4 regions of the Aerococcus sanguinicola genome follow, and region 2 is predicted to be linked to each of the others. Evidence: predicted binding sites of a transcription regulator. Region 2 holds the regulator's gene; each other region holds the start of a gene.
The links. Region 2 encodes Rex, which represses fermentation and respiration genes when NADH is low (regulators of the CRP and FNR family bind a similar motif). Its sites were predicted from a motif close to TTGTGAANTANTTCACAA; they were not measured.
Positions count from the first base shown of each region.

Region 1: pdhA (pyruvate dehydrogenase (acetyl-transferring) E1 component subunit alpha) is a predicted target of Rex. The motif match lies at 4,365-4,382, and genes of this name have one in related genera.
Region 3: AWM72_RS00185 (glycerol dehydrogenase) is a predicted target of Rex. The motif match lies at 2,231-2,248, and genes of this name have one in related genera.
Region 4: pflB (formate C-acetyltransferase) is a predicted target of Rex. The motif match lies at 2,277-2,294, and genes of this name have one in related genera.

Region 1 is NZ_CP014160.1:460,590-468,141, forward strand. Features, by position in the region: gene lpdA (dihydrolipoyl dehydrogenase) at 1-293, opposite strand, end outside; gene AWM72_RS02110 (2-oxo acid dehydrogenase subunit E2) at 305-1,957, opposite strand; gene AWM72_RS02115 (alpha-ketoacid dehydrogenase subunit beta) at 2,072-3,064, opposite strand; gene pdhA (pyruvate dehydrogenase (acetyl-transferring) E1 component subunit alpha) at 3,067-4,170, opposite strand; gene def (peptide deformylase) at 4,678-5,250, shown strand; gene AWM72_RS02130 (SDR family NAD(P)-dependent oxidoreductase) at 6,245-7,000, shown strand; gene AWM72_RS02135 (hypothetical protein) at 7,092-7,523, opposite strand; gene coaBC (bifunctional phosphopantothenoylcysteine decarboxylase/phosphopantothenate--cysteine ligase CoaBC) at 7,551-7,552, opposite strand, start outside.
Region 2 is NZ_CP014160.1:1,218,729-1,226,280, forward strand. Features, by position in the region: gene tsaD (tRNA (adenosine(37)-N6)-threonylcarbamoyltransferase complex transferase subunit TsaD) at 1-593, shown strand, start outside; gene AWM72_RS05445 (ABC-F family ATP-binding cassette domain-containing protein) at 800-2,731, opposite strand; gene AWM72_RS05450 (glycoside hydrolase family 3 protein) at 2,902-4,968, shown strand; gene AWM72_RS05455 (redox-sensing transcriptional repressor Rex) at 5,047-5,673, shown strand; gene AWM72_RS05460 (hypothetical protein) at 5,777-5,971, opposite strand; gene AWM72_RS05465 (co-chaperone GroES) at 6,221-6,493, shown strand; gene groL (chaperonin GroEL) at 6,555-7,552, shown strand, end outside.
Region 3 is NZ_CP014160.1:20,281-27,832, forward strand. Features, by position in the region: gene pabB (aminodeoxychorismate synthase component I) at 1-1,348, opposite strand, end outside; gene AWM72_RS00180 (anthranilate synthase component II) at 1,352-1,939, opposite strand; gene AWM72_RS00185 (glycerol dehydrogenase) at 2,268-3,362, shown strand; gene AWM72_RS00190 (IS1634 family transposase) at 3,531-5,126, opposite strand; gene AWM72_RS00195 (TetR/AcrR family transcriptional regulator) at 5,280-5,816, opposite strand; gene AWM72_RS00200 (NAD(P)-dependent alcohol dehydrogenase) at 5,950-6,924, shown strand.
Region 4 is NZ_CP014160.1:1,751,425-1,758,976, reverse strand. Features, by position in the region: gene pflB (formate C-acetyltransferase) at 22-2,259, opposite strand; gene gpmA (2,3-diphosphoglycerate-dependent phosphoglycerate mutase) at 2,524-3,201, shown strand; gene AWM72_RS07815 (ABC transporter ATP-binding protein) at 3,281-5,020, opposite strand; gene AWM72_RS07810 (ABC transporter ATP-binding protein) at 5,013-6,746, opposite strand; gene AWM72_RS07805 (YebC/PmpR family DNA-binding transcriptional regulator) at 7,074-7,552, opposite strand, start outside.

The sequences.
Region 1 (7,552 bases), 760 kb from region 2:
ACGACTTGGTTGTCTTTCCAATCTTGGGTCTTGGTAAAGTCTAAGTTTGTTCCTTCAGTTGTCACACCGAAAACTTCTGCGCCTTCTAAGGCAGAATGGTAAGCGTGACCTGCTTGGATCAAGGCTTTAGAAGGAATACAGCCAACGTTTAAGCAGACCCCACCGAGGAATTCACGTTCGATAACTGTAACCTTTTGGCCTTTTTGGGCAGCGCGGATTGCTGCCACATAGCCACCAGGGCCTGAACCGATAACGACTGTATCTAATTCAATTGCCATTGCTCCTACTACCATATTTTATCAACCTATCCTTCCATTAACAGCAATTCTGGTTCTGACAATAAGCGAGCGACTTCGTTCAAGCAACGTTGACCTACAGCCCCGTCGACAATACGGTGGTCGAAGGTTAAGGAAAGTTTCAAGACGCGGCCAACTGCTAATTCGCCTTCATCGTTGACAACAGGTTCTTGCTTGATGGCACCGAAACCTAAGATAGCAACTTCTGGGAAGTTAAGGATTGGAGTGAAGAATTCGCCACCAGCTGAACCGATGTTAGAAATTGTAATGGTACCGTCGCCCATTTCTTCGTTGGTTAATTCACCAGCGTGAGCTTTGGCAGCTTTTTCGTTGATTTCGTTAGCAATTTCAAACATTGATTTTTGGTTAGCGTTCTTGATATTTGGAACGAATAAACCATTGTCAGTATCTGTTGCAATCCCTACGTTATAGTATTTCTTAAGGATGTATTCGCGGTTTTCTTCGTCGATTGATGCGTTAAGCATTGGGTATTTCTTAACTGCAGCAACTAAGGCTTTCACCACATAAGGTAAGAAGGTTAACTTCACATCACGTTCTGCAGCGATGCCCTTGAATTTCTTACGATGATCCCAAAGTTTAGACACTTCAACGTCCATGAAGAGGGATACTTGAGGTGCAGTAAACTTAGAAGTGGTCATGGATTCAGAGATGATCCGACGCATTGGTGAGATCTTAACGCGTTCAACCAAGTCTTCGTTAGAAACAGTTGGCGCTGGAGCAGGTGATTTCTTAGCTGCTTTTTCTTCCTTAGCTGGAGCTGCTTCTTGGCTAGCTTCTTGGCTGCTTGCAGCTTGAGCGTTTGGATCGAAGTTGTCGATGTCATCACGGGTAATTTGGCCGTTCTTACCGGTGCCGTTTACTAAGCTGATGTCAACGCCTTTGTCGCGTGCATATTTACGAACAGAAGGCATGGCTTGGATGACACGGTTTGGATCAGCTGTAGCTGGTGCTGAAGCTGCGCCACCTGTTGCGTCATCATTACCTTCGTCAGCCTTAGCTTCTTGAGCAGGTTGTGAAGGCGTTGAGGTATCTTCTGCCCCATCATCTTCGCCATTGTGTTCTGGTGAGTCGATTTCAGCTAAAACATCCCCAACATTAGCGATGGTGCCTGCTTCAACTAAGATCTTCTTAACCGTACCAGCAACTGGTGAAGCTACTTCTTCAACAGACTTGTCGTTTTGGATTTCAACGAGGGAGTCTTCTTCAGTGATTTCGTCGCCTTCAGAAACTAACCAAGAAACGATTTCACCTTCTGCCATCCCTTCACCAACGTCTGGTAAGCGGAATTTGTAGTAGGAGCCGCCACCCTTGTTGGATGAAGCTGGGTCTTCAGCTTTTTCTTCTTGGGCTGGGGATTCTGGGGTTGAAGCTGGAGCAGCTTCTGCTTCGTTATCTTCTAAGCCTTCCCCTTCGAATGCGATCAATGGTTCGCCGACCATTGCCAAGTCGCCTTCTTCATAGTAAAGCTTGGTTACTTTCCCTGTAACAGGAGAAGTAATTTCTTCAACAGATTTATCATTTTGGATTTCTACGAGTGTATCTTCTTCTTGAACTTCGTCGCCGACTTTGACGTCCCATGCAACGATTTCGCCTTCTGCCATACCTTCGCCGACATCGGGCATATTAAAAATATAAGCCATAGTTTGAATTTCTTCCCTTCTATCTCTCAATACCTGTTCAAAAGCTGTCCTTATTTGATGATAAAGCTCAGAGCGGTTAAGTTCCCCTAACCGCTACCAAGCGTCCTTAAGCTATTAGAATTGAGTTGCTTTCTTCACTGCTTCTTGAATATCTTCGGCATTTGGTAACCAAACGTTTTCGGCTAAACCAAATGGGAAGACAGTATCTGCAGCAGATACGAATTGGATAGGTGCTTGTAAGCTCAAGATATTGCGTTGTGAAATTTCAGCAATCACTTGGTTACCCACGCCAGCTTGACGTTGGGCTTCTTGAACCATTACCACGCGGCCTGTCTTGTCAACAGAAGCCCCGATAGTTTCCATGTCAAGAGGTTGAACGGTACGTAAGTCGATAACTTCAGCTGAGATGCCGTCTTTTTCAAGGGCGTCAGCAGCCTTCAATGCTTCGCGTACCATGTAGCCGTAAGCGATGATAGTTACATCATTACCTTCACGGGCAACATTGGCCTTGTTCAATTCAATTTCGTATTGTTCTTCTGGGACTTCTTCACGGAATGACCGGTAAAGTTTCATGTGTTCTAAGAAGACAACTGGGTCATTGTCGCGGATAGAAGCAGTCAAGAGACCTTTTGCTTCGTATGGGCTTGATGGGATAACCACTTTCAAACCTGGAGATTGAGCCATTAAGCCTTCAAGGGAGTCCGCGTGCATTTCAGGCGTGTGAACGCCACCGCCGAATGGTGAACGAACGGTAATAGGCATATGGCGAGTCCCACCCATACGGTAGCGGGTACGTGCCATTTGGCCAGAGATTGAGTCCATCACTTCGAATACGAAACCGAAGAATTGGATTTCCATAACGGGACGGAAGCCTTGAAGAGCTAAACCAATGGCTAAACCACCAATACCTGATTCGGATAGAGGTGTATCGCTGACACGGTCTTCACCATACTTGTCGTATAAGCCTGTTGTGGCACGGAATACACCGCCGTTTTTACCTACATCTTCACCAAAGATTAAGACTTTTTCATCGCGTGCCATTTCTTGGTCTAACGCTTCTGTAACGGCTTCAACCATTGTTTTGTTGCGGTTGTTCTTTTTAGCCATGCTTATTCACTCTCCTTTGCTTCATATTGTTCGATTTGTTCTTTAATGTTTTGACCAGGGTTTTCGAACATATTCTTCAAGAAATCAGAAACTTTTTGTTGTGGGGCAGCCTCTGCCTTTTGAATTGCTTCTTTGATTTCATCTTTCACTTGGTCAACATATTCAGTTTCCATGTCTTCGTTCCATAGACCCTTGTCTTCCATGAACTTACGCATACGTAAGAGAGGTTCACGGCCGGTCCATAGTTCGATATCTTCATCGGTCCGGTAAAGTTTAGGGTTGTCACCTGATGTTGAGTGAGCGCCTAAACGGTTGGTGATGGTTTCAATCAAGACAGGACCATTACCAGCAGCGGCATATTCACGGGCTTGTTTAGCCACAGCGTAAACAGCTAAGGCGTCGTTACCGTCAACTTGTACCCCTGGGATACCTGCTGCAACAGCTTTTTGAGCTAAGGTCTTAGCAGCGGATTGTTTTTCGCGTGGGGTTGAGATAGCGAAGCCGTTGTTTTGGATGAAGAATACGATTGGTGCTTTGTAGCGGCTTGCATAGTTCCAGCCTTCATAAGAGTCACCTTGGGATGAACCACCGTCACCAGTGTAGACATAAGTCACATTGTCGGAACCATTTAATTTTTGGCCAACAGCATTACCCATGGCTTGGATTAATTGAGCACCGATAATGATTTGTGGTGGCATAGCGTGTAAGTCTTCAGGGTAGTCGTTCCCTTCAACGTGTCCACGTGACCAGAGGAAGCCCTTGTAGATAGGCAAGCCTTTAGCGATTAATTGAGGAACGTCACGATAGCCTGGGAATAACCAGTCACCTTCTTCAAAAGCGTAAGAGCTGGCCATTTGGGAAGCTTCTTGGCCATAGGTGGGTGCGTAGAAACCTAAACGTCCTTGCTTAGCCAAAGCCATTGAACGTTCGTGAAGCGTCCGAGAGAACACCATCCGTTTCATTAATTCAACTAATTCATCGTCTGATAAATCAGGCATAATCTCTTCATTAACGACTTTCCCTTCTTCGTCTAAGATACGAACCATTGGGAAAAGCTCGTCAATTGCTTCCAACTGCGCAGCATAATCTACTGGTTGTTTAGCCATTTATAATCATTCCTCTCTTATAATAAAAATTCTTTCAGTTTTAAATCAAGTGCATTCGATTCTGTATCAATCAAACGCAGCCCTCTGTTATAAAGTATCATTTTAGCGCATAAAAAGCAAGTCTTATAGCTTCAAGGCTCAAAAGTTCTTTTATAGTACAGAAAAATTAATGAAAAGGCTGTCTTTTCTATACTTTGAGCCTTTTTTCACAAAGTTTATTTCCAAGATAAGTCGATGATCTCAGGCCTTTAAATGCGGTTTTTGTTCTTATTTGTAAATTAAATCATCAATCTGTACTAATCATTTTGGGCAATCTGTTATAGTCTGATCTGGGGTAAGGGTCAAAACAGCCTATTTAAAGCGTTTACACGAGTATATCTTTTGAAAGCTTTTTCCTGAGCTGTTTTTTTCGCCTTAAATATTAAGCAAAAGCGCTAAACATTTGCCGGCTTTAACGGTATAATGAGGGGAAGACATTTACTAGACTAGAAAGGATGTTATACCAATATGATTACAATGGATGATATTATCCGGGACGGCCACCCCACCCTGCGCAAAACCGCTGAGAAAGTGACCTTCCCTCTGACTGACGAGGACCGCGCCTTCGCCCAAGACTTGATGGACTACCTGCACAACAGCCAAGATGAAGAAATCGCTGAAAAATACGGCCTCCGTGCAGGCGTCGGCTTGGCTGCTCCCCAAGTCAATGTCTCCAAGCAAATGACTGCCGTCCTCATCCCTGACCTGGAAGATCCAGACGGCAAGATTATAATGGAAGAAGTCGTCTGCAACCCGCGCATCCTCAGCCACTCCCTAGAAAAAGTGGCCCTACCGAGTGGCGAAGGCTGCCTGTCCGTCGACCAAGACGTCCCCGGCTATGTGCCCCGCTATGCGCGCATCACCCTCCGCTACCAAGACCTAGAAGGCAATGAGCACAAAAAACGCTTCAAAGGCTACCCCGCCATCGTCCTCCAACACGAAATCGACCACCTCAACGGCATCCTCTACTACGACCACATCAACCAAGACGCCCCCTTCTCCCTCGACCAGAACTCATTTGTATTAGGGGAAGAATTTTAAGAAAGGGTGTGAGAGGATGCGGGAGAAAGGGAGCTCTGGAGTAAAAGGACAGAGAAGGCTGAAGGCCTTCGACGGACTTTTATGAAGAGGAGCCCTTTCTGCATCCTCGAACCCGACTAGACAGGGTGTGAGCAAAGGCGTTCAGAAAAGGATGACTGGAGGCAAAGGGATAAGAGCGGCTTTAGCCGGTCGTTCCCTTTTGCTGAAGTCACTCCTTTTCTGCCTTTGCGAACCCGACTAGACAAGGTGTGAGGGCCAATTCAAACCCAATTATAGAATGTGACAAAAGTCAGTACGCTGACTTTTGTGACCGATAAAAAAGCTGGATTTCACTCCAGCTTTTTTAATGCAATGATTTTTAATGGGGGGGTGAGCATCTGTTCTGCTTTTTAATTTGAATATTAGCTTTGTTAAGGTTCAAGACGGCGGGGCCGTCTTGTGGAGATTATTTTATCTACTCAAGCCACAATTGGGTCTTACGAGTGTGTCTTCCTATTTACTAATCCACACTCGGGGGATCCGATTGTGTGTTGGTGGCTAGCAAGCCTCACTTAGAAGCTGCGAGTGTGGGTTCTTCTGTAGCAAGCCACACTCGACCTGTCCGATTGAATGTTGGCATTCCTTTACTCACACTCGCGCGTCTTAATTGTGGGTTGACAGGTTCCGATAGCTCTTCCAATAGTCCTTTCAATAAATTTTCAATAATAAGGGATCAATCAGGCATTTGAGAGCGGACGGCGAACAGAGTCATCCGCTAAAAAAAGAAGTTACCGCTGCCCGACTTGTTAATGAAGGCCGCATTCGCAAGTTCCCGCCAGCCTACTTGCTAACAGAGGGCAGCTAACTATTTCCAAACACGCTTAATCTCTTTTCCATATATAGGTGTAAACTATTTCCAATTAAAAACATTTTAAAATCGGAAGAATCTATTTTATGGTGAAAATGTAGGATGTAAGAATGAAAACACCCTATGTAAACTAAGGAGGAATGTTTTATGTCTTATAATCGTTTTGTTGATAAAGTCGTCATTGTCACTGGCGCTGCATCGGGGATTGGTGAGAAGGCTGCGAAGTCCTTTGCCGAAGAATCTGCCCAAGTTGTGGTGGCTGACATTAATGACGAAGAGGGCCAACGTGTGGTCGACGAGATCAAAGAAGCTGGCGGCGAGGCGATTTTTGTCCATGCTGACTCCAGCCAAGAAGCAGACAACCGCAAGATGATCCAGGCGGCTGTCGACCAGTACGGCAAGTTGGACAGTGTGGTGGCCAATGCCGGTATCAATATTGAAGCGAAGATTGCTGACCTTTCTGTCGAAGACTATAAAAAAGTTCGCTCGATCAACCTCGACGGGACCTTCTATGCGAATAAATTCGCGGTTGAACAATTCCTCAAACAAGGCAATGGTGGGTCCATCGTCAATATCGGGTCTATCCACTCCCATGTGGCGCGTGAAGGCCTGACTGCTTATGCCACAACCAAGGGCGGCATCCAAATGCTGACCAAGCAAGTGGGGACCGATTATGCTGACCAAGGCATCCGCTGCAACATGGTCTGCCCAGCCTACATTAATACACCACTGACCGAAACCGTTGCCCCAGAAATCCGCAAAGAATTGGCTAACATGCACCCCATCAAACGCATGGGTGAAGTGGATGAAGTGTCTGCTGCCATCCTCTTCCTCGCTTCCGACGACGCTTCCTTCATCACCGGCTCAGATGTCAAGGTCGACGGGGGCTACACAGCCGTTTAGCGCCTTTGAAAAAAATTTAACTCATCTAAACAAACTAAAAGCCTTCCGCCAATCAGACTAGCGATTGGGGGAAGGCTGTTTTCTTTTGTATCTACATGGCGCGGTTATGGGGCCAAGCTAGGATGAGGCTAAAGATGAGGACCACAAAATAAACCAGGTTCAAGGGCCAGGTCTGGTCTTGGCCAAAAATCGCTAAGAGTCGGTCTACAATACCGAAGCTAGCAAAATACAGGCCAGCCAGGACTAGACTGAGGAGGCCCTGCCGGTAGAGGGGCCGGTGCTTATTTTTCTTGCCTCGAAGGAGGAGCCAGGCGGTCAAGGTCAGGCTGACCAGGGTCCAGATGGCCATAGAGAAGCCGGATCCCAGAGCTAAGGTGAAGGCTAGACCAATCCAGCCATCCATGAAGCCGCCTTCGCCAACTAGCGAAGCCACAGCGGGCAGGCCAGCGAAGGCCAGGCCTAGGAGTCCAAAGTAAATCAGTGGTAAGAAATTACAAACTTTCAAAGCTTTGAGTGTCTTCATACAAAAGAACCTCCTTGTGCTTAGTGCTT
Region 2 (7,552 bases):
AATTGGTTTATATGCCAGAAGATGGCGTCTTTGAGAAGTTCGGAGATACCCGTGATGATGCAGTTGGGGAGGCTTATGATAAGGTAGGCCGCTTGCTCGACCTGCCTTATCCGGGTGGCAAGCGGATGGATGAATTGGCCCAGGAAGGTCAGGATACTTATGCCTATCCCCGTCCCATGCTCGATGAAGATAATTTTGATTTCAGCTTTAGTGGGCTGAAATCGGCCGTTATTAACCACCTTCACAATGCTGACCAACGCGGGGAAGAGCTTGTTAAAGAAGATGTGGCGGCTTCCTTCCAAGCCGCAGCAGTAGAAGTCCTCGTTGAAAAAACCTGCCGGGCCCTGGATGAATATCCTGTTAAGCAGCTCTTAGTGGCTGGTGGGGTAGCAGCTAACAGTGGCTTGCGCCGCGAGCTCCAAGCGGCCCTAGCTGACCGCCATCCAGAAGTGACGCTTTACTTCCCACCCCTCAAATATTGTGGTGATAATGCAGCCATGATTGGTGCGGCTGCTTATAGCCTCTACCAAAAAGGCGCCTTCGCTAATTTGAGCTTGGATGCTGTGCCAGGCTTGGATATTAGCGATTCTTAACAATGCTGAGAAATGATAAAACCACTCTCTTTACTCTTAGCCGAGTGAAGAGAGTGGTTTTATTTTGTAGCTTGTTAATAGTGTAGGCAAAGGGCGAACTGGCTTTCTGGTCCCTAGTTCGCAAGTTATTCGTCCATAATTAAAAACAAGCTAGCAAGTGGTTCTCTGTTTGCTAGCTTGTCTCTTTAGTCTCAAGTTTCAACGGCCTACAATTGACTGAGCAATTCTTCCCATTGGTCCATGAGTTCTTGGTGCTGGGCCTTGAGGGGTTCGAGTTGGGCGTTGAGATCGAGGATTTGGGCGTTGTCTTGGTAGACTTCGGGTTTGGCCATTTCCTGCTCGATGGCTTGGATTTGTTCTTCGATTTGGGTGATTTCTTCTTCGCATTGGTCGACGAGACGCTGTTGGCGGCGTTGTTCGCGTTGTTTTTGTTTATTTTCTTCGTAGCTGAGCTTGCCCGAAGACTTCTCTTCGACTTTTTTGGCTGGGTCTTGACCAGTGTCTTGGGCGGCTTGCCGGGCTTCTTCTTCGGCCTTTTTGGCGAGGTAGTAGTCATAGTCGCCCAAGTAGAGCTTACTGCCTTCTGCTGAGATTTCGAGCACTTCGGTAGCTAGGCGGTTGATAAAGTAGCGGTCGTGGCTGACAAAAAGCAGGGTGCCATCATAATCGATCAGGGCATTCTCTAAAACTTCTTTGGAGTCAATATCCAAGTGGTTGGTGGGTTCGTCAAGGACCAGGAAGTTGTCGTGGTCCAAGGCGAGTTTGGCCAGTTCCAAGCGGGCTTTTTCACCACCGCTGAGACCATGGACGGGTTTCTCAACATCACTTCCGCTAAAGAGGAAGCTGCCCAGGATGGTCCTAATGTCTTGTTCATTCATACTGGGGTGTTCATCCCAGAGTTCGTGGAGGACGTCCTTTTTGGAATTGAGATTGCCTAGCTCTTGGTCGTAGTAGCCTAGGCTCACATTGGTTCCAAGTTGGTAGTCGCCCTTTAATGCTGGGATTTGTCCCGTAATGGTTTTGAGCAAGGTAGACTTGCCGACGCCATTTGGACCGACAATGGCCAGGGCCTTCTGTTTACGTAAATCGATATTAATCGGATAGGACAGGCAGTCGTCATAACCGATGGCCAGGTCATCGACCGTGAGAACGACATTGCCGCTCGACTTTTCCGTAGAGAATTGGATACGGGCTGAGCGTTCGTCCTGTTGGGGGCGGTCTAGCTTGTCCATTCGCTCCAGCTGCTTGCGTCGACTCTGGGCCATCTTGGTAGTAGAAGCCCGGACCAGGTTGCGGGCAATATAGTCTTCTAACTTATGGATTTCTTTTTGTTGCTTCTCATAGGCCTTCATTTGGGTCTCTAGGCGGACCGCTTTTTCCTTCAAGTAGAAGCTATAATTTCCGGCATAGTGTTCGATGCCGTGGTGGGTCATTTCATAGGTTTCGTTGGTGACATGGTCGAGGAAGTAGCGGTCGTGGCTGACGATCAAGAGGGCGCCGGGATACTTGGGCAGGTAGCCTTCCAACCAGTTGAGGGTATCGATATCCAAGTGGTTGGTTGGTTCATCCAGGATCAGGATGTCCCGCTTCTCTAGGAGCACCTTGGCTAAGGCCAACCGGGTCCGCTGCCCACCAGACATCTGTGAAATGGGCTGGTCGTACATATCCTCGGGGAAGCGGAAGCCGTGGAGGACCATGCGGATCTCCGAATCATAGCTATAGGCGTTGCGCTGGTTGATTTCTTCTTGGAGCTGGTCATAGGTCTTCAGTGCTTGTTCATAGCGATCAGGGTCTTGGATGACAGCTTCATCGGCCAGGACCATGGCCGCTTCATTGGCCTGGTCAATCAAGGCCAAGTCTTCCGTGAAGACGCTCTTCATCTCTTCATAGGCTGTCCGTTCGCTGTTGACGGCGGAGTGCTGGTCCATATAGGCAATCCGGGTTCCCTTGCGCTGGGAAACGGTACCTTGGTCTGGACTCTCAATGCCTGCTAGGATCTTCAGTAGGGTCGATTTACCGGTACCGTTTCTACCGACTAGACCAATGCGACTGTTATCTTGAACTGTAATTTGAATGTCTTCAAAAAGGGTCTCAGCCCCAAAATGTCGGGCTAAATTGGAACCTTGTAAAAGAATCATTGTCTAGCCTCCTTCTAAAATACTATTCCTAGTTTAGCATAATTCCGCCACAGGGACGACTAACAAAATTTCGCTTAGCTTGTGAAAGGCTTTGCAAAAATAACTTTATCCCTTAAAATAGACTTATGGTGTGCTTAAAATCATTCAAATAAATAATAAGGAGCGATTCAATGGAACAAAGGAAATTAGTGAGCCGTCACTTAGAAGAAGTTGAAGTCGATGGCTTACGCTTCAAAGACCATAATAAAGATGGTCGAGTCAATCCCTATGAAGACTGGCGATTGAGCCCGGAAGAGCGGGCTAAGGACTTGGTCGGGCGGATGAACCTCCGCGAAAAAGCCGGTATGATGGTCCTCATTGACAAGCCCATGGGAATTTCAGCTGAAGAAGGTGAACCAACCAGCCATAATGGGGTCATTAACGAAGCCGATAAGGAGATCCAGTATCCCCATCCTAAGCATGAGCACCCGACCTCAACGCTTTTAGAAGACTTCCAAATCCGGCATATTATCTTAAGAGAGAATGCCAAGCCGGAAGAGATTGTGACCTGGGTCAATACCATGCAGGAAATGGTCGAGGAAAGTCGCTTAGGGATTCCCTTAGTGGTTTTGTCCAACTCCAAGAACGAAAACAATGAGGCTACTTTTAATGCGGAGTCAGCGATCGGCCGCTTTACCCAATTCCCTGGTACCCTGGGTCTGGCAGCGACTCGCAATATTCCTTTGATCAAGGCCTTTGCTGAAATTGGTAAGCAGGAATTCTGGCACAACAACATTCGCAAGGGTTATATGTACATGGTAGATACCGCGACGGATCCTCGCTGGGTTAGAACGTCGGGAACTTTTGGCGAGAACCCCGAACAGATTTCAGAAATTGCTGAAACGATTATCCCAGTCTACCAAGGAGAGGACTTAGACGACCAGGGTGTTGCCCTCACCATCAAGCACTTCCCAGGCGGCGGTGCACGGGAGAACGGTTTCGATCCCCACTACGAAGAAGGGAAATTTAATGTTTACCCAACTCCTAATAGTTTAGAGACCTACCACTTACCACCCTTCAAGGCAGCTATTAAGCACCAACCAAGCTCGATCATGCCTTACTATGCGATTCCTAGCCAGGAAAAATCCAACCTGCCCCAAGAACCCTTCCAAGCAGGTTTTGAAGAGGATGTGGCTTTTGCTTACAACCGTCAATTCCTCCAAGAGCTCTTGCGTGATGACCTAGGCTTTAAGGGCTATATCAACTCAGATACAGGAGTCTTGGATGCTTGTGCCTGGGGTGTTGAAGACCTAACTAAGCCGGAGCGGGTAGCTAAGATGCTCAAGGCGGGGACGAATATTGTCTCGGGGACCACAGAGGTTGAAGCCTTTGAGGAAGCTATGACCCAGGGCTTGGTCGATGAAGAGACGGTGAATGCTCGCTTGGAAGGCACTTTGAAGGAGCTCTTTGCTCTCGGCTTATTCGAGAATCCTTACCAAGATACTGACCAGGCAGAAGCCATCACCAATACGGCAGACAGCCGCAAAGTAGCCTACCAGGCCCACCAGGAATCGGTGGTTCTCTTGAAGAATGACCAAGAGCTCTTGCCTCTGACTGAGGACAAGTTAGCGGGTAAGAAAGTTTATGCGGAAATCTTTACCAAGGTCTATAATGAAGAGGAAATGGCCAGTCGCCGCAAGCAAGGAATCTTCGGTAATACAGATGAACTCAACCAAGAATTACTAGAGCAGATCCGCAAGACCTTCCCACAGATTGACCTGGTGACGGATTACCACGAAGCCGATATTGCCCTACTCTTCTTAGAACCAATCTCGGGTTCTTACTTCGAAGCCACTTCAGGCTATCTGGACTTACAGATCCACCAAGCAACGAACGTGGACCTCGACCGGGTGAAGGCCATCCAAGCAGCGGTTGACCATACGATTATTAATGTCAACCTCGACTTGCCATTTATCTTGGAGAATGTAGAGCCTCTAGCTGACGCCTTAACTGCCAGCTTTAATAGCTTTATCCAGGCCATCATTGATGTCTATACAGGGGCCTGCCCTGCCAAGGGGAAACTGCCTCTAACCCTACCCGCCAATGATGACGTGATTGCGGTTAATGATGAAGGTATTTGTGCTTCCCCTAATGATGTACCGGGCTACGATAAGGACAAGTATATGGACCGCGCTTATGCCTATCAAGATAGTGCGGGAAATAGCTACACTTATGGCTTCGGCTTAAGCTTAAATTAAAGTTTTAGATTTGCTACGAAGTCGAAATCCTGGTAAAATATTCCTATTCTATTTTTCACAATTGAACAAACAGGGGGGATTCTAGTGAAAAAGATACCAAAGGCAACAGCTAAGCGCTTATCAATCTACTACCGTTGCTTGAAGAATTTCAAGGCAATGGGGATGGATCGTGTCTCTTCCGAACAGATTTCTGATGCAGTAAAAGTCGACAGTGCTACCATCCGACGTGATTTTTCTTATTTTGGTACTTTGGGCAAACGGGGCTATGGTTATGAAATTGATCATTTAATTGAATTTTTCAGCCGCCTACTGAGCCAAGACCAGCTCACCATGGTCGCTCTGATCGGTGTGGGGAATTTGGGGAATGCCTTAATTTCTTATAACTTTAAGCAATCTAATAATGTTCATATTAATGCAGCTTTCGATATTGATCCAGAGAAGGTCGGTAAGATCCACGAAGGGGTGCCAATCTACAGCATGGACGAGATCGTCGACCAGCTAGAAGCCCGTCAAATTGATATTGTCATTCTAGCGGTCCCTAGTCATGCCGCCCAAAGCGTGGTGCCACAACTTGAAGAAGCTGGAGTCAAGGGAATATTAAACTTCTCAGCTAGTCGGCTCAATGTGCCTAAAGACATGTTTGTTCAGACTGTGGATTTAGCCAATGAATTACAGACTTTGATTTATTATGTGACCCACCATTAAGAAATCAGCTTAATATAAGTGATCAAAAAAGTGCCTCAAAGGAGCGAAATAGCTCTCTTTGAGGCACTTTTCGATTAATTTCTTTTAAGACCACTTACCTGGTTTATAGGTTTTTGATTCTTCGGTAGGCTCGAATTAACTGGATACTTTGGAAGATATCGTGGCTTGCTAAGAGAATATTAATGAAGGGAAGGAAGGACCAACCGTTTTCACTGACCATTGAAATAGCCAGGGAGAGGAAGAGGCCAGCAAGGATGATTTTTAGCACAATATTCATGACTAGTGATTGTAAAGACATAGCAACACTCCTTTTTAATCTTGCATCGTAATATGTAATGTAACGAAAATATGGCTAAAAGACAAGTGAGATCAGCTATTTTGGCGGAAAAATTTAAAGAAAAACTAAAAGGTCAAAAAAAGTCAACAAAAGACTTGCATTCTAAAATAAAATGTTTTAAGATAATAAATGTAAGTTAGCACTTGGAAGTTGTGAGTGCTAACGATAAAAAGTGAATTGTTTTTTGGAACTGATGGAGGAATGTGAATTATGTTAAAACCTTTAAATGAACGTGTGATTGTTCAGCTTGAAGAACAAGAAGAAAAAACAACGTCTGGTATTATACTACCATCTGCAGCCCAAGAAAAATCCCAAGTGGGACGTGTTATTGCAGTTGCTGATGAAACAGAAGATTTCACAAGTCCAGTTAAGAAAGATGACCTTGTCTTATTTGAAAAATATGCCGGCAATGAAGTGGAATATGCTGGTGAAAAATACCTCATCTTAAAAGCGAAAGATATTGTCGCTGTTATTGAAGACTAGATCAAAAATTAAATTTAAAGATTGAATCATTACTTGTGTATCGAGAGGAGCATGAATTTTAATGGCAAAAGATATTAAATTTTCAGAAGATGCCCGTCAAGCTTTAGTGCGTGGTGTGGACAAGTTAGCGAATACGGTGAAGATTACCTTAGGGCCTAAGGGACGTAACGTTGTCCTCGAACAAAGCTATGGCTCACCATTGATCACTAATGATGGGGTAACCATTGCTAAAGATATCGAATTAGAAGACCACTTCGAAAACATGGGGGCTAAATTAGTCGCTGAAGTAGCTTCTAAGACCAATGATGTAGCTGGTGACGGAACCACCACTGCAACGATCCTAACCCAGGCCATTGTTCGTGAAGGCTTGAAGAATGTGACCGCTGGTGCTAACCCTGTTGGCGTTCGCCGCGGGATCGACGAAGCAATCCGGACAGCTGTTGAAGGCTTGAAGGAAAACTCTGTTCAAGTGGAATCTCAAGATGCCATTGCTAACGTTGCTGCGATCTCTTCTGGTGACCAAGAAGTCGGCAAGCTGATTGCTGAAGCTATGGGCAAGGTTGGCGAAGATGGTGTGATTACCATTGAAGACTCTAAGTCTATCGATACGACCTTAGACGTGGTTGAAGGGATGGAATTCGACCGCGGTTACCTCTCCCAATATATGGTAACAGACAATGAAAAAATGGAAGCCAGCTTGGAAAATCCATACATTCTCTTAACAGACCGTAAGATTTCAAATATCCAAGATATCCTTCCTCTCCTTGAACAAATCTTACAACAAGGTAGCCCACTGCTCTTAATTGCTGATGATGTGGATGGGGAAGCTCTTCCAACCTTAGTACTGAACAAATTACGCGGGACCATGAATGTAGTTGCTGTTAAAGCACCAGGTTTCGGCGACCGTCGTAAAGAAATGCTAGAAGACTTAGCTGTCCTAACGGGGGGGCAAGTGATCTCTGAAGATCTCGGCTTAGAATTGAAAGACGCAACCATCAACCACTTAGGTAAGGCTGGTAGCGTTACTGTAACCAAGGACCATACCACAGTTGTTGAAGG
Region 3 (7,552 bases), 840 kb from region 2:
GTTTTTGGAAGCTTTGGACCAAGGCTTGCCCTTTCAATACGGTCTCCTCGTACTCGGCTTGGGGGTCGGACTCACAAGTGATGCCGCCACCGAGCCCCACTTCATAGCTGCCGGACTGGTGGACCAGGCTGCGGATGATGATGTTGAGCTTCATGTCCTGGTTTGGGCTAATATAACCCAGACAGCCGGTGTAGATGCCACGGGCGGAAGCTTCCAAGTCATCGATAATCTCCATGGTCCGCTGCTTGGGTGTCCCAGTGATCGAACCACCAGGGAAAGTGGCTTCTAAAATTCGCATTAAGTCTGTCTCAGCCGCTAGTTCGCCGACGACTGTTGATACTAGGTGGTAGACCGTGGCATAGGCTTCAACTTCAAAGAGCCCCTTGACCTTAACGCTTCCTGGTTGGCAGATCCGATTGAGGTCGTTGCGCTCTAAGTCGGTCACCATCAAGAGTTCGGACCGCTCCTTGTCTGCTTCCTGCAGAGCCTTTCGGTAGCCTTGGTCGACCTGGTCATCTCCCGTCCGCGGACAGGTCCCCTTGATGGGCCGGGTGGTGATTTGTCCATTTGCCACTTCGAGGAAGAGTTCCGGCGAAGAAGAGAGGAGCTGAAAGTCGCCAAAGTTAAAGTAAGCCGCATATGGAGCTGGGTTAAGCTGGCGTAATCTCAAGTAATACCTTAAGGGATCTTGCTTGGCAAGCAGCCAGATTCGCCGACTGAGATTAGTCACATAAGTATCCCCTGCTTCAATATAGTCAATGATTTCTTGAACATTCTTCATATAGTCTTCAGCTGAACAGTCCGCGATGACCTGGTCAATGCCCGCCCCCTCTGGAAGAATGGAGGCCTGTTTCCTGATAGTTTCAAAACGCCTCTCCCAGTCGGCAAAAAAAGACAAGCTCTCCTGGTCCTCATGCAGGCTGATTAAGGTCAAGCGGCCCTTGCTATGGTCCTCAACTAGGTAAGTCTCATAGAAAGTCCACACCGCATCAGGATAGCTTAATTCCTTCTCCTGCTGGCTAGCTAGGCCCTGCAAGCAGCAGCCAAAATCATAGGAGAAGTAGCCGAGGGCAGGATTGACTAAGGGCAGACCAGCAATCGTAAGCTTGTCCTGGGTGTCCAAACAGGCTTGAAACTCAGTAAGAAAGTCACCTGCTAGGGCTTGGTCATTCCGGTAAACTTGGCCTGCAACATCTTTTAAGACCAGTTTAGGCTCCAAGGCTAAGACTGAATACATCCCTTCCTGGTCTCGGCTTGAAGAATCCAGGAAGGCACAGGGTCCCTGGTCGGCTAAGTAGGCAAAAATCTGGTGCAAGTCAGGAGAGTCTTGATAATGTTTGTATTTCATAGTTTAACTCCTCCAAGCTTTGGCTAATTGAATAAAGCGAGCGAGAATCTCATGGCCATAGTCGGTTAAGACGGCCTCGGGATGGAACTGGACACCGTAGATACAAGCGTCAGGCTTGGCTAGGGCCATCAAACAACCGTCCTCAGTCCAGGCCTCTGCCTTGAGCTCTTCTGGCAAAGAAGATGGATCGACGCAGAGGGAGTGATAGCGGGTGACCTGAAAAGCCTGGGGCAAGCCCTCAAACAAACCTCGGTCCTCATGCCTTAAGCTATGGAGCTTGCCGTGTTGGGGACGAGGCGCGCGAACCACCTGGGCCCCGCTAGCATAGGCAATCACCTGGTGACCGAGACAAATCCCTAAGATAGGCAGTTTGCCCTGGGCTAGCTGGAAGAGGTCAAGTGAAGCTGTCGCATCTTCAGGACGTTTGGGGCCAGGAGAGATGATGAGGCCTTCATAAGCCGTTAGATCAAGAGCAACTCTCCTCTCTTCCAAGTCAGCGGCAGATAGGACTTCCAAGTCAGCGCCCAATTCCCTAAAGTAGGCGGCTAGGTTGTAAACAAAGGAATCGTAATTATCAATCATCAAAAACATGACGTCTCTCATTTCTATTGATTGGCGATGGTTGGCTGTGACTAAGAAATAATTATCAGAAAACATCCCCTGGTCAAATCCTAAAAAGACGCTCAGCTTTGGTCAGAGATAACAAGTCATCCTATCTGTGATTAAGCTGAGCGTCCTTTTCCCATCGCTTTTTATTTTTAATCATTATAGCATGCTAGGCGTATGGTAACCATTTCCTTTCGATTTATCTATTATTGGTCCCATTATGAAATCTTCTAGTCTTTTCCCTTCATCATTTCCACGAAAAATGTTAAAATAAGTATGTGAAATAATTAACATATAACAAGGAGGATTTCATATGAATCGAGTATTTGCGAGCCCATCTCGTTACGTTCAAGGAAAAGGTGCCCTGAAATCAGGAATTGACTACATTAAAGCCTTAACTAAGCGTCCTCTCCTACTCTGCGATGATACAGTTTGGGAAATTGTCGGGGAATCATTCCATCACTTCCTCAATGACCAAGGTTTGGAGGTGGAGCATGTGGCCTTCAACGGCGAAGCCTCAGTCAACGAAATTGACCGTGTCTCAGAAATCGTCACAGAAAAAGCCTGCGACGCTGTGATTGGCCTCGGAGGGGGTAAAACTATCGATTCAGCCAAGGCGATTGGAGATAACTCAAACATTGCTGTTATCGTCGTCCCTACCCTAGCTTCTAGCGATGCGCCAACCTCTGCTCTTTCAGTTATTTACAGTGATGAGGGGGTCTTTGAAGGCTACCGCTTCTATGATAAGAACCCTGACCTCGTCTTAGTAGATAGCAGCGTTGTCGTCCAAGCTCCTGCTCGCCTCTTTGCGGCCGGAATCGGCGATGCCATGGCGACCTGTGTGGAAGGTTTATCTGTTATTAAAGCCCAAGGTAAGACCATGGCAGGCGGAAAAGCTAGCTTAGCGGGCCAGGCCATCGCCGAAAAATGCCAGGAAACGCTCTTTGAATACGGTGAACTTGCCCTAGCTGCCGTTAAGGAACAGCGCGTCACCCCAGCTGTGGAAGCCGTTATTGAAGCCAACACTTTGCTCAGTGGCTTAGGCTTTGAGAGTTGTGGTTTAGCAGCTGCCCATGCGATCCATAATGGCTTTACTGCTCTCAGCGGTGATATCCACCACATGCAACACGGCGAAAAAGTCGTCTATGGCACCCTCACCCAACTCTTCCTTGAAAAGGCAGACAAGGCCATCATCGACCGCTTCATCCACTTCTACCAAGCAGTCGGTCTTCCGACCACACTTGCCGAACTCAAACTTGACCAAACATCCTATGAAGACCTGGTTAAAGTCGGTGAACTCGCCCTCCAAGACGGCGAAACCATCCATGAAATGGTCGGCGATTTCAGTCCAGAAGATATCGCAGATGCCCTCCTTGCCGTGGATGCCTATGTCAATAGTTTAAAATAAAACAATCGATTGCTCATTCAGCCTCTTACTTGCCGGTAAGGGGCTTTTTCATCGTCTGAATGAAAGTCTACCGTTCAAAAAAGACTGGTCCCAAAAAGACCAGTCTACAATTTCTCTAATATCAATCAGGATAAATCCTAAATTCCCCCAAAATTATACAACAGCTTATTACTCACAGATACTTCGAATGAAACCTTCTGCCTCTATGTCAAACAGCTCTAAAATATCTTTTTGTTTCCGATTTAAGCAATTAGCTCTCACTTGACCATCGCTTCTTTCAATGCGATAAATCTTATCTAGCTCTATCACTAAAGATTTAAAGGTTCTTACTGGAAGAAGTTCGCATGTTTGAAACATACGATAAATGTGCGCGAGTATAATTTCGGCAATAAAGCCAATGAAAAACTTAGCTTCAGTCGATTGCTGATGATGGGTCTTCAGTCGATAGAATTCCAGTTGATTCTTCATACTATCGTAGTGACTTTCAACTACGTCCCGACGCCGATACATCTTCAAAGCCTCTTCAGCGTCTAAGTCAGCCACATTAGTTAGTAATCCAAATAGACCACAGAGTTTAAAGGCTTCATTCACAGATTCTTCTTTGCGCTCATAACCGGTGATATATTTTTCATCACTGACCTTTACCTCAAAGTAAGGGTCTTTTTTCTTGCGCATCTTTTTGTGAACTTGCGCTTGAAGCGTCTCTTCTCTCTGGTTTAGTTCACTATCTAAACTCACAATATCTACCCCTCGTTTATCCATATCTAGGTAGATACTTCCTGTCAGTTCCCAGTCATTAATCGTAAGAGGGCCTTGAGTACCAAAACAATGAAGGTCCCCCATGTAATGAGCGAATTGCTCAACCTCTTGACCATATTCTAGTAACCAACTTCGATATAGTTTCTGCGACTGTGGAAACGCCATTAAAAAGGGAATGTCATGAGCCATCATGAAGTTAATGTTATCTGAAGTCAGAAAGCCTTTATCCATCACGATAGTTACAAGCTTAACTTCTAATTTTTCGGCTAACTGAATCATATCGACAAGGTGCGTCTTGTCAGGAATGTTCCCATCATAAAGTTCGTAAAATATAGGTAATTGCGCACTTTGAGAATAAAAGACACCAACGTTCACCTGCGGAAGATTCTCATGGTCTCGATTATATCCTCTTCCTGCTAATTCGATATCCTGACCATAAGTCGAAATACTGGTCACATCATAGGCCACATAGTCTCCTTCTCGAACGGTAGCTTGACGCCATAAGTCAAAAAAGCTCCAACGTTTACCTTTCTCAATGAGAGCGTAAAGCTTCCCTAGCTTTTTCTCTGATGGTGAACATAGATGAGGGTTGTAATGGGTTTCGTAGTAGTCATCCAGATACGTCATGGTGTTTCCTTGCGCCAACATATAGTAGGCTAGGCTTAAAATTTCTTCTCCCGCATCTTCAAAAACTTGACAGAGTATGCTATCCAGTGATAAATGTTTACTTAACTCTCTAAGGAAGCAAGTGAAGCCTGCTCGTTTGAAGGAGCTTTCTTCTGGTTCTGATGGTTGAGAACTAGTAAATAATTCAAAATAATTTTGATTAGGGAAGAATGTCGTTGGGTCTTCTTCATTGAGTTTACCAATAGCCACATCTTTATGGGTCCGCGTTCCGTTTTTGGTGACATAGTAGGATTGAACGTAATACACATATCGATAATTACCACTTTTTTTGATGGATACCCGTTTTTCTGGAAGGGGAATGGCAGATTTTTTCTTCATAGTTGAACACCTTCTTGTTGTTTATATTATACAACGAGAGAGAAAAACAATAGGATAAAGATGATAATATCAATCTTTATCCCATTATTTAATGAACTGTTGTATATTTCTGGGGGAATTTAGGATGGGAAAGAGGAAATAAGGCAACAAATGTTATTGTATGTATGCACTAACTCCTTTTGAATATAAATCGTGTATCAATGAAAACAATTTTTCAGAGGGTAAATCTTTTTCTCTGTTCAGCCATAAATGAAAGAGCGTTAATGATGTAGAGATGTGAAATTCTAACAAATATGGCATGATAGAAGTGTCTGAAATCATTTCAGTATAAACTTCTTTGATGTTAAATTCTTCTTTTATCTTCTCCAAAAACCGTATATTTCCATACTTACCTAATAATGCTTTTACTTCTAATTCTTTTGCTTCAAAAAGCTCATAAATGTGTTGAGGAGTATTTATATTTCGCTTTTCTAAGGATTGTCTAACATAGGTCAACAAATCGTTTTCTACATATTCCAGCAACTCATATATATCTTCAAAGTAATGATAAAAAGTGCTTCGGTTGTATCCTGCTAATTTTGTGAGTTTTTGAATTGAGATTTTTTCAATCGGCATTTTCGCATATAGTTCACAAAATACATCAACAAATCTTTGCCTTGTTTTATCTGTTATTTCTGGTTGTTTGTTCATATTTTCCCTTTCTGGTATCATGCAACAGATTTTCAAAATCTGTTTATTGATAGCTCTAATAATAAAAGATACAATTATTATACAACATGATGTTGCATAATAAAACAGCAACTTCGTAGAAAGAAGTAAACATATGAAAGCAATGATTTATACTAAAACAGGCGATTTAGATGTGTTAAAAATACAAGATATTCCAAAGCCTGTCCCAAATGACAATCAAGTTTTGATTGAAGTGAAAGCATCTGCGTTAAGTATAACTGATTATGAAAGATTTAAAACACTAACCTCGAATGTCCCATTTTCTACCAAAATGACATCTTTTGTTATGGGATTTATAGGTTCTCCGATAGGTGCTGAAATTTCTGGTATTGTCGTTGAAACAGGTAAAAATATTACTCATGTAAAAGTTGGAGATTGTGTGTACGGAAAAACAGCGGGAACATTTCCAAAAGGTGGTTTTGCCGAGTATGCTCTTATGGATAAAGAACGTGTTTTTCAAAAGCCCGAGAACCTTTCTTTTGAGCAAGCGTCCGCCATTTCTATATCTTTTGAAACCGCATTAGGTGCACTACGAAAAGGAAAGGTGGAAGCTGGAAAACAGGTAATGATTTATGGAGCTTCGGGTGGCGTTGGACTATATGCTGTTCAATTAGCAAAAGCTATGGAAGCAAACGTTACAGGCGTGTGCAGTACAAGAAATATGGAACTCGCAAAACAAATGGGCTGTAATGATGTTATAGACTATAAAAAAGAAGATTTTACCAAAGTAGGCAAAAAATTTGATGCTATTATTGGAATAAACGGGTGTAACCCTATGAAAGTTTATAAACAGCTTTTAAAGCCAAATGGTATTTTTGTGGGTGTAGGAGATTTAAAACAGGCGACAAAAGCACTTCTCCATTCGTTTGTTTCAAAAAATTTTTCTTATTTTGCGCTACCAATGAACCCACAAAAAGATTATCTTCCTTATGCAAAGGAACTTTCAGAAACGGGAAAGTTGATACCTTATATAGATAAGGTTTATTCTGTCAAAGATACAAAAGAAGCTATCCGATATATTATAACTTCTCATGCACAAGGAAAAATTGTTGTTACTATGGACTTTTAACTGAATATTTCATTTTTATAAGCTCGTACAGACATAACGTTTTGTACGAGCTTTTTCTTTCTCTTCTTTCCGTATTTCCAAAGGGTGAGGCTGGGACAAAAGTTCCGGCCTCTTTTTAAAAAGCGAACATTTTTCAAAAACGTGTTCCAAAAGTCAGGCCTGACATCCACTTCACGAACTATGTCCAATCGTTTACCAACGATTTCCCATAGTTCGTTCCAGTGGTTCAGGCCTGATCGACTTTTGTCACACTCTCATATTTCAACTTTGCGGAAAGGGGGTGAGATTATGAAACTATCTTCTTTTGAGGAAATCATCAGATTACAGTTTAATGCTTATATGATGATAACGATAAAAGGTATTGTCCGTTATCGCAAAAAAACGTGCAAAGCGTTTGGAGCATGAAACACTGTTTTGTGAAATTCCAGAAATAAAGCAGAATAACCAAAGTAATTATGATAGCTATTCCTTTGAATTTTCTGTATTTCAAGTATGGAATTTCTCAATCAAGGTATCTGATGAAAAACTAGGTACAGCTTTACGCAAGCTATTTGAAAAGCAACGTAACTAGATCTTGTTGTACTATTTTCAAGATATGCGGGACAGAGAGATTGCGGAACTTTACCAT
Region 4 (7,552 bases), 530 kb from region 2:
TCATTACTTAAGTCGTCGAGCTTACATCCCTTCGTGCATGGTACGGTTAATAACTTCTAATTGTTGTTCGCGAGTCAATTTAACGAAGTTCACCGCATAACCAGATACACGGATGGTTAATTGTGGGTATTCTTCTGGGTGATCCATCGCGTCAAGCAAGGTATCACGGTCGAAGACGTTAATGTTTAAGTGGTGGCCACCTTGTTTAGAGTAACCGTCTAACATTGACACTAAGTTATCAATCTTAGTTTCTTCATCACGACCTAAAGCCTTAGGTACGATTGAGAAGGTGTTAGAAATACCGTCCATTGAGTAGGTGTATGGTAATTTAGCCACTGATGAAAGACTTGCTAAGGCACCGTGTGAGTCACGTCCGTGCATTGGGTTAGCCCCTGGTGCAAAGGCCACGCCGGCTTCACGGCCATCAGGAGTTGACCCTGTATTCTTACCATAAACGACGTTAGAAGTGATGGTTAAGATAGAAGTTGTATGGACAGAACCACGGTAAGTAGGTGTCTTACGGATCTTAGTCATGAATTTCTTCAAGAGTTTAACCGCAATTTCATCAACACGGTCATCATTGTTACCATATTTTGGATAGTCGCCTTCGATTTCGAAGTCAACAGCTACCCCATTTTCATCACGGATTGGTTTAACTTTAGCATATTTAATTGCTGAGAGTGAGTCAACCGCTACGGAGAAGCCAGCAATACCTGTTGCCATGGTCCGTTTAACATGGGAGTCATGGAGGGCCATTTCCAGGCTTTCATAGGAGTACTTATCATGCATATAGTGGATCACATTTAATGTATTCACATAGAGTTTGCAGATCCAGTCCATCATGTCATCGAATTTGTCAATCACTTCATCATAGTCTAAGTATTCACTATCGATTGGTTGGTAACGAGGTCCAACTTGTACTTTAGAAATTTCGTCTACCCCACCGTTAATAGCGTAAAGTAAAGTCTTAGCTAAGTTAGCGCGGGCACCGAAGAACTGCATTTGTTTACCAATTTCCATAGCAGACACGCAGCAGGCAATCCCATAGTCATCACCGTATTGTGGGCGCATAACTTCGTCATTTTCATATTGGATAGAGCTGGTCTTAATTGAAATTTCCGCACAGAATTCCTTGAAGCCTTGTGGTAAGTCTTTAGACCAAAGAACAGTTAAGTTTGGTTCTGGAGCAGTACCCATGTTCTTCAGGGTTTGTAGGTAACGGAAGCTGTTCTTAGTTACTAAGGAGCGTCCATCTAAGCCCATACCTGCAATCGATTCAGTTACCCAAGTTGGGTCCCCAGAGAAGAGTTCATTGTATTCAGGGGTACGTGCAAATTTAACGATACGCAATTTCATGATTAAGTGGTCGATGAGTTCTTGCGCTTCAACTTCAGTTAAAGTTCCGTTTTCAAGGTCACGTTGGATATAGATATCCAAGAAGGTAGACGTACGTCCGAATGACATTGCAGCCCCATTTTGTTGCTTAACGGCAGCTAGATAAGCTAGGTATAACCATTGGATAGCTTCGTGAGCATTTTCTGCAGGACGGCTTAAGTCAAAGCCATATGTCTTACCAAGTTCTTTTAATTCAATTAAAGCACGGTATTGGTCAGATAACTCTTCACGGTGTTGGATAACGTCTTGTGACATATCCATGCCATCACCATCGTTGAATTCTTGTAATTTTTCATCCATTAAGAAGTCAATACCGTATAGGGCAACACGACGGTAGTCACCGATAATCCGACCACGACCATAAGCATCTGGTAAACCAGTGATGATCTTGTTGTGACGAGCTTTACGCATTTCAGGTGTGTAAGCATCGAATACCCCTTGGTTGTGGGTCTTACGCCAATCGCGGAAGATATGAGAAATTTCAGAGTCAACTTCATAGCCATAAGATTTAGCAGCTTGTTCACTCATCCGAATACCACCGAATGGTTGTAAGGAGCGTTTGAATGGTTCATCAGTTTGAACCCCAACGATTTTTTCTTTATCTTTATCGAGGTAACCTGCATCATGAGAGGTGATAGTTGATACAATCTTTGTATCCATATCAAGAACGCCACCATTTTCTCGTTCTTGTTTGGTTAAGTCCATCACTTGATCCCATAATTCAGTAGTATTTTCAGTTGGCCCTTCTAGGAATGAAGAGTCACCCGTATATTCTGTATAGTTATTTTGGATAAAATCGCGAACATTAACTTCTTCCTGCCATTTTTTACCAGTGAAGCCTTTCCATGCTTTAGTCGTATCCATTATAAATTCATCTCCTTTTGTAATTAATTTCACAATATAACAGATCTGTCTCTAATTATAACAGCTTACCAAACAGATTGCTACACTTTTCACGTGGAAAATTATTAAAATTTAATAATATTTTATGGAAGCGCTTTTAATTTAAGGATATTAGCAAAAGGATTTGCCCCTAATCTTCAAATAGCGTAAAATATAGGTTAGCAAAGCAAATTTGCTTTGGTGAATAATAATGCTTGTTCATTAATTATTTTTAGGAGGAATTTTATAATGAAATTAGTTTTCATCCGTCACGGCGAAAGTGAATTAAACTTAGCCAATGTTTTCACAGGTTGGTTAGACCCTCGCCTCTCAGAAAAAGGGGTTAAAGAAGCTCAAAAAGCTGGTCAAGACCTTAAAGAAGCTGGCATTGAATTCGACACGGTGCATACTTCCATGTTATCACGTGCCATCCAAACGACTTATAATGTCTTAGACCAAATGGACCGTCTCTACTTACCCGTCAACAAAAACTGGCGCTTAAACGAACGTCATTATGGAGGCCTACAAGGCTTAAATAAAGCTGAAACCGCTGAAAAATATGGGGATGAACAAGTCCACATCTGGCGTCGTTCTTTCGATGTTCGCCCACCATTAGCTGAAGAAGGCATCGATGATCCACGCTATGCTGACTTAGACCAAAACCGTCTGCTTGCTGGCGAATGCTTAAAAGATACCCTAGCGCGTACCCTACCTTACTGGGAAGACCACATTGCTCCTGAATTAAAACAAGGCAAAAATGTTTTAGTTGTGGCACACGGCAATAGCCTCCGTTCCATCACTAAATACCTAGAAAACATCTCTGACGAAGATATTCCTTCAGTAGAAATCGCAACTGGTGAACCTATCGTTTACGATTTAGACGAAGACCTTAATGTTGTTAACAAAACTATCTTAGAAAAATAATCAGTAAGCTTTTAGAAGCTATAACAAAAGCCAGGTCAATCACTTCCTATAAGTTGATTGACCTGGCTTTTTATCTGTTCTATTCTTTACTGAAATGGCTAAACTGACTATTATAGAGCTGATAATAGAAGCCTTGGCGGGCGAGCAAATCCTCATGCTTGCCTTGTTCAACGATTTGCCCCTGGTCAAGGACGAGGATCACGTCAGCATTCTGAATGGTGGATAGGCGGTGGGCGACGACAAAACTTGTCCGCCCTTGCATCATCTGGTCAAAGGCTTCTTGAACCAAGGCTTCCGTTAAGCTGTCGATGGAACTCGTTGCTTCATCAAGTATAAGCATTTTAAAGTTCGTCAGCAGGATGCGGGCAATACAGATTAATTGCTGCTGGCCAGAAGATAGGTTGGCTCCAGCAACCTGGACGGGACTGTCATAGCCCTGGTCCATCTGCTCGACAAGGGGGTGGAGGCAGGCTTTTTTACTTGCAGCAATCACTTCTTCATAAGTCGCGTCAGGCTTGCCGTAAGCAATATTGTCGTAGATGGTCCCTTCAAATAGCCAGGAATCTTGGAGGACCATGCCGAAGAGCTGTCTCAGATAATTCTTGTCCAGCTGACGGCTATCCACCCCATCAATTAGGATACGCCCACTATCAAGCTCATAGAAACGCATCAAGAGATTAATCAAGGTCGACTTACCTGCTCCGGTCGGTCCGACAATCGCAACTGTTTGCCCCGCTTGAACTTCTAAGGAGAAGTCTTCAATCAATGGCTGGTCTTTCTGATAAGAAAAAGCGACTTGGTCAAAGCTAAGTTGCCCTTTAAAACTAGGGATCTGAGCAACTTGGTAAGAATTGCCGGCCTCTTCTTCTCCCAGCAAGTCAAAAATTCGCTCATTAGCAGCGAGGGCTGTCTGCATCTCATTCACCACAGCGGATATATCATTAAAAGGCTTACTGTATTGGTTGGCATAGGCGAGAAAACTAGAAAAAATCCCCACCGATAGTTGACCGGAAACAACTGCAAAAGCACCGTAGAGACCGACTGCCCCATAAACTAAACTATTGACCACCCGGGCTGAGGGATTGACGAGGGCACCGTAGAATTGGGACCAAATACCGGATTCGTGGAGCTCTTGGTTGAGCTGGCTAAAGTCTTCTTCCGCCTGGTCTTCATACTGAAAGCTCTTGACGAGCAGCTGGTTAGCTGCGAGCTCCTCTGTATAAGCATGGAGCTGGCCGCGCAAAGCTAACTGGGTCTGGAAAAAGCGATAGGTGCGGTTGGCGATAAAACTGGACACTGCAATCGACAAAGGCGTCAGAACAATGACAATTAAAGCTGTGCGTACATGGATAGATAGCATCATGACTAGCACCCCTATAATCATAGCGATACCAGAGAAAAAGTTGGTAAAACTTTGGACCAGACCACTTCCCACCAAATCGACATCGTTGATCGCCCGGCTGACTAAGTCACCATGGGCATGCTGGTCGATAAAATGCAAGGGCAATTTTTGCAGCTTTTTAAAAAGATCGATCCGCAAACGGCCCATGAGTCGGTAGCTCAGCTGGTTAATCAGCCGGTTCTGCCCCCACATAAAAAAGGCGGCGAGACCGGCACTGACCAAGAGATAAGCCAGCTGCCGGTATAAGCCAGCAAAGTGGACTTGCCCCCTGCCGACGACCTGGTTGACCGCTTCACCGATTTGAATCGGAATCAAAATTTGACAGGCAACGGATAAGCTAGCCAAAATTAGGATAAAGACTAAACTTAAGCTCTCCTTCCTTAAATAAGATAGAAGTGCACGTAAAGACCTAAGCAAGGGACTCGCCTCCTTCTACTAATTTTTGTGACTTGGCCATGGCATAATAGCTAGGACTCTGAGCAAGTAGCTCATCATGCTTGCCAACCGCTTCGACTTGGCCATAGTTTAAAACAATAATTTGGTCAGCTTCAAGCACTGAGGCTAAGCGTTGGGAAACCAATAAGACGCTAGCTGATTTTTGGGCAAGGGTCGAACGAATCCGAGCCTCGGTGGCAAAATCAAGAGCGCTCAGAGCGTCATCTAAAATAAGAAGACCGGCCTCCTTGACCAGGGCACGAGCGATTGTCAAGCGCTGGCGTTGGCCCCCTGAGAAATTTTTCCCGCCCTGACTCACTGGGGCATCCAAGCCCCCATCAAGCTGGCTGACAAAGTGAGCGGCCTGGGCGTCTTCCAGGGCCCGCCAAAGCTCTTCATCTGTTGCATCTGCCTTGCCCAAAAGCAAGTTAGAACGAATCGTCCCGGTCAAGAGGCTGGCACGCTGGGGAACCAGGCTGATCATTTGTCTAAGCTCAGTAAGGGCCATCTCTTGGGTATCCTGTCCATTCAAAAAAATCTGACCGCTTGACGGCTCATAAAAACGCTCAAGCAAATGAATCAAAGTGCTTTTCCCTGCCGCCGTAGGACCTACAATGGCATAAAAGCCACCAGGTGCTAAGTTTAGATCAATATTTTTAAGTACAGCTTTTTGGCCGTAAGCAAAGCTTAGCTGGTCGATCTTAATAGCAAGTGCTGGTTCTTCTGGGTGTACGGGTGGGTATTGACTGGGCACAGGATCTACAATACTTGGCTCAAGAGCTAGCAATTCATCCACGCGTTGGATCCCAGCTACCCCGCGACTGATCATTACAAGCACTTGGACCAAGACATTAAGGGCTAGAAGGATGGTATTCATATAATTGACAAGGGCAATCACTTCGCCTTGTTGGAAGGCCCCTCGGTTCACTAGCCCCCCGCCAAAATACAGAATAAGAGCAATCAATAAATTAACCACAAAGAGGCTAGCAGGATTGGCCAGCGACTGGACCCGGGCCAGGGCAGCCTGCTGGTCCCTCCAGTCTTGGTTAGCCTCTTCGAAGCGCTGGACTTCACGCTTCTGACTGGCGAAAGACCGGATGTCTCGCATCCCTGATAAATTTTCAGCAAAGAGTTGCCCCAAATAGTCTAAGGCTTTTTGGATACCGGCCAAGATGCGGTTAGAAGCCAAGGTAATTAGGGAAAGAATCGTTCCCAAAACCAAGCCGCCCAAAATAAAGATAGGAGCAAGCTGGGGACTAACAATAAAGGACATGACCATGGCACCGACCAATAGGACCGGACAGCGTGAAGCCAGGCGGATGGCCATGGCAATACAGACCTGGATATTGTGGGTGTCATTAATCATCCGATTGGCAATCGAACTTGCCCCTAAACTTTGACTCTGCTGCAGGTCCAAGCGGTTAAGCTGGTCAAACAAAAGAGACCGCAACTTGGTTCCCGTGGATTGGGAGACTAAGGAAGCGAACCATTGGCAGACTAAGGCCAAGAGATAGCCACACAGAGGCAAAATAAACAAGAAAATCCCCCGGCTCTTAATATAGTCCAAATTTCCTGTATGAATCCCGTAATTAATAATATGAGCCATTAAAAACGGCACCAATAATTCTAAGATGGCTTCAAGGCTCTTAAAAATAAAACCCGTCAGCGCCCGCCACTTATTTTCTTTAAGCACATCAATGACACGCATAGCCAGGCGACTCTCCCTTCATTCGTTAAAGATTAGTTCTAGAATAGCAAATTTACAAGACCTGCTCAAGTTTGGTCCTAAAGAAAGAGAGTGTGACAAAAGTCGATCAGGCCTGAACCAGCTAACGCATACTATATCTGTAACTCGCTACGCTTCGAACAGCTATAGCAACTGTCCACAAACTATGGGAAATCGTTGGTAAACGATTGGACATAGGTCGTGAAGTGGATGTCATGCCTGACTTTTGGAACACGTTTTTGAAAAATGTTTGCTTTTAAAAAGAGGCTGGAACTTTTGTCCCAGCCTCTTTGTTCACATATTTTTGACTTAGTCTTCAGGTAATTCTGTCGTGTAATAAACGTTTTGCACGTCATCATCATCTTCAAGCTTGTCGATCAGATTTTCAAAAGTTTCTGCCTTGTCAGCTGGTAAATCAATCAGTGTCTTAGGGACCATGGTTAATTCGGCACTGGCAAGTTCGTAACCGTCTTCTTTCAAAGCATCACGCACATCACCAAAGTCTTCCGCTTGACTATAAATTTCGAAAACTTCGTCCGAAACTTGGAGGTCCTCAGCGCCTGCTTCTAAGGCTTCCATCAGCATGGTATCTTCATCAACATCTAAGCCTTCACGTTCAATGGCAATATAACCCTTACGGTCAAACATAAAAGCAACAGAGCCTGATTCTCCCAAACTGCCCCCATTCTTGTTGAAGATGGTCCGCACATTGCTCAGGGTACGGTTAGTATTGTCTGTTAAAGTTTCGACATAAACGGCAATCCCATTAGGACCATAGCCTTCATAAG